DNA from 3 places in the Nocardiopsis sp. SBT366 genome. Region 1 is predicted to be linked to each of the others. Evidence: riboswitches for the same ligand, from Rfam matches in the RefSeq annotation. Region 1 holds a riboswitch; each other region holds the start of a gene.
The links. Region 1 has a riboswitch for S-adenosylmethionine ahead of ADX84_RS03925 (aminotransferase class V-fold PLP-dependent enzyme). Riboswitches for the same ligand answer to the same signal wherever they lie in the genome.

Region 2: linked by a shared signal. The riboswitch ahead of thrC (threonine synthase) and the one ahead of ADX84_RS03925 (aminotransferase class V-fold PLP-dependent enzyme) in region 1 are both predicted to bind S-adenosylmethionine.
Region 3: linked by a shared signal. The riboswitch ahead of ADX84_RS11215 (FAD/NAD(P)-binding protein) and the one ahead of ADX84_RS03925 (aminotransferase class V-fold PLP-dependent enzyme) in region 1 are both predicted to bind S-adenosylmethionine.

What each region holds. Positions count from the first base shown of each region.
Region 1 covers NZ_LAVM01000008.1:59,038-61,295, forward strand. The annotation lists gene ADX84_RS03915 (CaiB/BaiF CoA-transferase family protein) at 1-564, opposite strand, end outside; gene ADX84_RS03920 (DUF3870 domain-containing protein) at 571-972, opposite strand; SAM riboswitch class IV at 1,189-1,303, shown strand; gene ADX84_RS03925 (aminotransferase class V-fold PLP-dependent enzyme) at 1,367-2,258, shown strand, end outside.
Region 2 covers NZ_LAVM01000017.1:29,053-31,310, forward strand. The annotation lists gene thrC (threonine synthase) at 1-1,190, opposite strand, end outside; SAM riboswitch class I at 1,204-1,344, opposite strand; gene ADX84_RS07375 (trehalose-6-phosphate synthase) at 1,615-2,258, shown strand, end outside.
Region 3 covers NZ_LAVM01000029.1:45,357-47,614, reverse strand. The annotation lists gene ADX84_RS11220 (NUDIX hydrolase) at 1-521, opposite strand, end outside; SAM riboswitch class IV at 657-764, shown strand; gene ADX84_RS11215 (FAD/NAD(P)-binding protein) at 935-2,258, shown strand, end outside.

The DNA.
Region 1 (2,258 bases):
CGCCGGACCGTCGGCGGGGCCGGTCGTGGCCATCAGCCCGCTCTCGGCCTGCACGACGATGTCGAACCCGGGGCGGGTGGCGGGTTCGTGCTCGGGGCCGAAGCCGCTCACCGAGCAGTACACGACCGCCGGATTGCGCGCGCTGACCTGCGCGTACCCCAGACCGAGCCGGTCGATCACCCCGGGTCGGAAGTTCTGGATCACCACGTCGGAGGTGGCGCACAGGTCCTGGACGGCGGCCAGGCCCTCGGGGTCCTTCAGGTCCACGGCCAGGCTGCGCTTGTTCCGGTTCACGGACAGGAAGTAGGCGGCCTCTCCGGGGGAGTGCTCCCCCCGGTGCTCCTCGGTGGGCTCGGCGTAGGGCGGACCCCAGGAACGGGTGTCGTCGCCCCGACCGGGCTGCTCCACCTTCACCACCTCGGCGCCCATGTCCGCGAGCAGCATGGTGGCGTAGGGGCCCGCGAGCACGCGGGAGAGGTCGGCGATCCGGACACCGGCCAGGGGGAGCGGCGCGTCCTGCCCTGGTCCGTGCGCGGGATCGGTCTGCGGACTGGTCTCACTCATGGGGGGTCACTCCTTGCCGTCGAGGCTGGCGGGGTTCTCGGGGCCGCTGGGCAGCTGATCGCCGTCCCGCAGCTGGTAGTAGGTCTCCAGGCAGCGGCGGAGCGCGGTGGTGAGCGCGGCGCCGGACTGGCCCGCGTAGCGCGTCTGGACCCGCTGGACGATCTCCGCGATGTCCTCGGTCACGGAGGCGCCCTCGACCAGGGCACGGAAGAAGTCCTTGGCGAGGTCGGTCAGGAGCGTGGTGTCCGCGGCCACGATCCGGCCGTCCGCGGAGTCGACCGCGAGCACGACCCCGAGCCGCTGGTACTGGGAATGGCTCGCCACCGAGTCGGGAAGACGGGCGTAGCCGGAGATGAGCACAACCCTCGGGTTGCGGAAAAGCTGCTGAACACGGTCGTCGCCGTACAAAGGAAGAGCACCTCTTGTCTGCGGGCACGCGAAAACTCCAACTCACTGGAGTCTCGCGTCTGAAGGGCAGCCGGGGGAAACCGGACACCCGCGACGTGAGGGCAGTTCCCGATCAGTATGGCCCAGCCGGGACCGTCGGTGTCAAGGGCGGGGGTTGGTCCGGGGCACACGGGCGCGGATGCGCGCCACGGGAGCCGTGTGTTACATTTCGGCACAGGTCACGAGTACCAGCGACAAGCCCCGGCTAGCTGGTCGGCAACCCTCCTTCCGCGGTGGGGTGCCCCGGGTGAGGACCAGGTCCCGACACGACCGTGTCAGACAAGCGCGGACCCCTGAGGCGCGGCCGTCATCGGCGTACCCCGTGGGTCCCCACGACCCACAGAAGAGGTGCCCCATGACCACTGTCATCCCGTTCGACTCCACGCGCTCCAGCCGCTCCGCAGCCAGGGACGCGGCCCGCGACGCCAGGGCCCGCACCGAGTGCGCGATCGTCACCGCCGAGGGCGCAACCCCCCTGGTCACCGGCGGACACGTGGACTACGCCAACTTCGACTACGCCGCCAGCGCCCCGTGTCTGACCAGCGTCGCCGACGCGCTCGCCGCGGCGCTGCCCTACTACGCGAGCGTCCACCGGGGCGCCGGGCACCACTCCCAGGTCAGCACCGACGCCTACGAACGCGCCCGCCGCAGCGTCTCCCGGTTCCTGGGCGTGCGCACGGAGGCCGACGCGTCCGGTTCCGCCGACGCCGTCGTGTTCGTGCGCGGCACCACCGACGCCGTGAACCTGCTGGCCCGCGCTGTCCCCGAGGGGTGCACCGTGGTGGTCTTCGAGTCCGAGCACCACGCCAGCCTCCTGCCGTGGGAGCACCCGGCCTCGCGCGCCGGGAAGGTGGTCCGGCTGCCGCTGCCCGCGTCGCCCGAGGCCGCCGTCAGCGCCGCCCGGACCGCGCTCGCCGAGGCGCCCGAGGGTCCCCGGCTGCTGTGCGTCACCGCCGCCTCCAACGTCACCGGTGAGATCTGGCCGGTCGAGGAGTTGGTGGAGGCCGCCCACGCCGAGGGCGCCCGCGTGGTGGTGGACGCCGCCCAGTACGTGCCGCACCTGCCGTTCAGCCTCACCGCTACCGGCGCGGACTACGTGGCCCTGTCCGGTCACAAGCTCTACGCCCCCTTCGGCTCGGGGGTGCTGGCGGGCCGCGCCGACTGGCTCTCCGCCGCCGCCCCCTACCTCGCGGGCGGGGGAGCCACCCGCCGGGTGACCGAACACGACGTCCAGTGGAACGACCTCC
Region 2 (2,258 bases), on a different contig from region 1:
GCGTTGAGGGTCTTGAGCCCATCGCCGGTGTTGACGATGACCGTCTCCGCCTCGGGGTCGAGCCTGCCCTCGCGGACCAGCTTGCGGAGGACACCGGTGGTCACACCGCCCGCCGTCTCCGCGAAGATCCCCTCCGTGCGGGCCAGCAGCTTGATGGCGTCGACGATCTCGTCGTCACCCACGTGTTCGATCGCCCCGCCGGTGCGGTTGGCGATGTCCAGCACGTACGGGCCGTCCGCGGGGTTGCCGATCGCCAGCGACTTCGCGATGGTGTCCGGCTTGACCGGCTGGATGACGTCGTGCCCGTCGGCCCAGGCGCGGGCGACCGGCGAGCAGCCCGTGGCCTGCGCGCCGAACACCTTGTAGGGGCGGTCCTCGACGAGGCCGACCCTGATCAGTTCCTGGAAGCCCTTGTCGATCTTGGTGAGCTGCGATCCGGAGGCGATCGGAATGACGATCTGCTCGGGCAGGCGCCAGCCGAGCTGCTCGGCGATCTCGTAGGCCAGCGTCTTGGAGCCCTCGGCGTAGTACGGCCGCAGGTTGACGTTGGTGAAGCCCCAGCTCTCGCCCGCCTCGTCGCCGATGAGCTCGGAGCAGAAGCGGTTGACGTCGTCGTAGTTGCCGTCGATGGCCACGACCTTCCCGCCGTAGACGGCGGCCATCACGACCTTGCCCTCCTCCAGACCGGCCGGGATGAACACGCACGAGTCGAATCCGGCACGCGCGGCGGCGGCGCCCACGGCACCGGCGAGGTTGCCGGTGGAGGAGCAGGAGAGGGTGGTGAACCCGAAGGTGCGGGCGGCCTCGACTGCGATCGCGACCACGCGGTCCTTGAAGGAGTGCGTGGGGTTGGCGGAGTCGTCCTTGACGTGCAGGGAGCGCAGGCCGAGTTCGGCGGCGAGGCGGTCGGCCCGGACGAGGGGGGTGAGGCCGGGGTTCATGTTGGGCAGGTCGGCCACGTTGTCGGGGACCGGGAGGAGGGAGCGGTAGCGCCAGATGTTCTTGGGGCCGCTCTCGATCTGCTCGCGGGTGACGGGCCCGAAGTCGTAGGCGATCTCCAGGGGGCCGAAACAGAACTGGCAGGCGAAGCTCGGCGAGAGTTCGTAGCGCTCACCGCACTCCCGACAGGACAGCGCGGTCCCGGGACCGAAGGCGCGAACGGAGGTGGGTTCAGCGGCGGCAATCGCCATGGCGAGGCGTCTCCCCTCATCTTCCCTGGTGGCCACCTTGACCCCAGGCCGGAGTTGGCACCTGCCTCGACGGGTCGCGTTGATCGCGGTTCCACATGTCGAGATGGTTGCCGGGGCTTCGCAGGGCCGGTCCCTCCACCCCTCTGGATGAGCAATATGAAGTTGTGGCGGTTCTTCTCCGAGAACGCACCGTCACTGTAACTGAGGTGCTGACCGATTTTCCACGCCGGGTGATCCGGATTACACAAAGCGGCTCGAATGCTGAGACGACACCGTCCACGTGCGGCGCGACCCGAGTACGGAACCGGCTCCCCTGTGACGGTGTCCACCGTTGCCCGCGAGGGGGTTTGGGGCGACTGTCCCTAGGCGAGACCTAGGAGGAGTGCGTGATCCCCAGAGCATCCTTCGTCGAGAGGACGACCACGTGGACAAGGCTCAGATCCTCATAGCCTCCAACAGGGGCCCGGTCTCCTTCTCCACCGCCGACGACGGCTCGCTTGAGCACCGTCGGGGCGGCGGAGGACTGGTCTCGGGGATGATCTCCGTGGCCACCGAGATCGACGGACTGTGGGTGTGCGCGGCCCTGTCGGACGCCGACCGCCGCGCCGCCACCGAGGCGCCGGGGGCCCGCCTGGACCTCGCGCACGACCTCGACGGCATGCGAGTCCACATGTTGGACATCCCTGAGACGACCTTCTCGGGCGCCTACACCGGGGTGGCCAACTCGACCCTGTGGTTCGTGCAGCACATGCTGTACGACACCCCGAACAAGCCCTCCTTCGGCTCGGAGTTCCGCAGCCAGTGGGAGGACTACGCCGCCTACAACAACGCCTTCGCGGAGGCGCTGGTCAGCGGTGCCGCCGAGAACGCGCGCGTGGCCGTGCAGGACTACCACCTGGCGCTGGTGCCGCGCATCCTGCGCGCCCGCCGACCGGACCTGCGGATCGCCCACTTCTCGCACACTCCGTGGGCCCCGCCCGAGTACTTCCGGATGCTGCCCACCCAGGTGGCCCGGGAGCTGCTGGAGGGGATGCTCGGCGCCGACAGGCTGGGGTTCCTGAGCCCGCG
Region 3 (2,258 bases), on a different contig from region 1:
CCCACCCCGTACAGGTACAGCAGGGCCGTCATCGAGGTTCCCGCCACCAGACTCCTCCCCGCCACGAGTCCGGGCACGTCGGCGAGCGGCACCCACTCGACACGCTCCGACTCCCAGTCCTGCGCGGGATCGCCCACGTACTCGGCGGTGTCGGCGAAGAAGACGTGGTGGGCGGAGTCCGAGATCCCCGGGGTGGGCTGGACGTACACCAGCGGACACAACGGTCCCGGCCGCCAGCCCGTCTCCTCCAGCACCTCACGCGCCGCCGCGTCCTGGGGACTCTCACCGGACTCGACGCCGCCCATGGGGATCTCGTAGGCCCACGTGTCGGTGATGAACCGGTGGCGCCACTCCAGGAGCACCCGGTCCTCCTCGTCCATGACGACCGCGCCCGCCCCGGGCGACGTCCGGATCAGCCGGTGCTCCAGGTGCCGCCCGCCGGTGATCTCCACGTCCGCGATCCGGACGTCCAACCACTGGTCGGTGTACAGCGGCTTCTCGGAGTGAACGGTCCAGCGCACGGTTCTCCCCCGGTGTCGTGTCGGCGCACAGCGGACCCACCCAATCACGGCCCGGCCTGGAGCGGAGCTCTGTAGCCTTCCTCACTCACCCGATCCCTTGTAGCGAATATTTCCTATCGCCTAAGTTGATTTTCAGGTCAAGAGTTCCAGCGCGAAGTTCCGGCTCGCTGGACGGCAACCCTCCTGCACGGTGGGGTGCCCCGGAGACGACGACCCGGCTGCGTGAGGCGGCAAGCGTGCGACACCCACTACATCGTCGCCGACGGTCCCCCCTCGCAGGCCTACGACCCGCGGGTGCTGAGCTCGGTGTACGGGTTGGACGTGCGGGTGACCAGCGGCGATGGTGGAGTGGTGGAGGTACGGCCGTCCGTGCTGGAGCCCTCCCCTGCCGGAGCGAACGGAACGGACGGGCCATGAGCGGTACACAGGACACCGGCGCACCGGCGCGCGACGACCTCGCCCGGATCGCCGGGCACGGTGCGCACGAGCGCTACGACGCGGTCGTGGTGGGCGGCGGCCCCCGAGCCGTCGCGGTGGTGGTACGGCTCGCCGCCCGGCTGGGCGGGGGCGAGCGGCCCGTGCGTGTGGCCGTGGTCGACCGGGTGGAGGTCGGTCCTGGCGCCACCTGGCGCACCGACCAGTCGCCCCTGCTGCTGAACAACACCTACAGCGCGCACACCACGATCCACGCTGACGAGAGCACCCCCATGGACGGGCCCGTCGTGCCCGGCCCCGACCTGGTGCGGTGGGCCTCGGACGACCGTGTCCGGGCCGACCGCCCGGCGTGGGCGGCGCGGGAGATCGCGGAGCTGCGTCCCTGGACCTACCCCTCCCGGCGTCTCCAGGGCGTCTACTACGACGAGCAGCTGGCGGACGCGGTGGCGACCGGCCGGGTCGAACTGACCCCCGTCCTCGGCACGGCCGTGGACCTGGAGTCCGCCGGGAGCGGTTGGCGCACCGTGGTGCTGGAGGACGGCCGCAGGCTGGCGGCGCCCTCGGTGGTCCTGGCCCAGGGCATGGTGCAGACGCGTCGTTCGCCCCGGGTCCGGTCCCTGTCGACGTCAGCGGAGCGGCACGGACTGGTGTACGTGGAGCCGGGCATGCCCGCCGAACGTGACTGGGACCGTGTGCCGGGCGGTGAGACCGTGCTGGTCACGGGGCTGGGCGCGAACTTCTTCGACGTGGTGGCGCTGCTGACACAGGGTCGGGGCGGACGCTTCGTCCCGGCCGGGGATCCCGCGCGTCCGGCCCGGCTGCGCTACCTGCCCGGCGGGGACGAACCGCTGCTGGTCGCGGGGTCGCGCCGCGGGCTCCCCTACCGCGCCAAGGCCGCCTACGCCGACAGTTTCCCACCACGCTACGAGCCGGTGCTGGCGACGCGGGAGTGGTTCGCGCGGGTGGCCACCGGGTCCTCGCAGGACTTCCGGACGGCGGTGTGGCCGCAGCTGGCCCGCGAGTTCGCCTGGGCCCATCTGTCGGTGCTGTTGGAGCACCGGCCGGAGGCCGTGCGCGATGGCCTGGGGCGCGGTGAGCTGCTGTCCGCGCTGGAGGAGGCCGACGCCGACGGCGTGGACGCGGTGGTGGCGGAGGCGGTGACCGACCCTCGGCTGCGTCTGTGGACGGGACGGCTGGACCGGCCCTCACCGTCGTCCCCCGGAGGGGCGGCGATGTCGGAGGCGAAGTGGCGTGCGGAGGTCGCGCGCTTCGCGGAGGAGGAACTGGAGACCATCGACGACC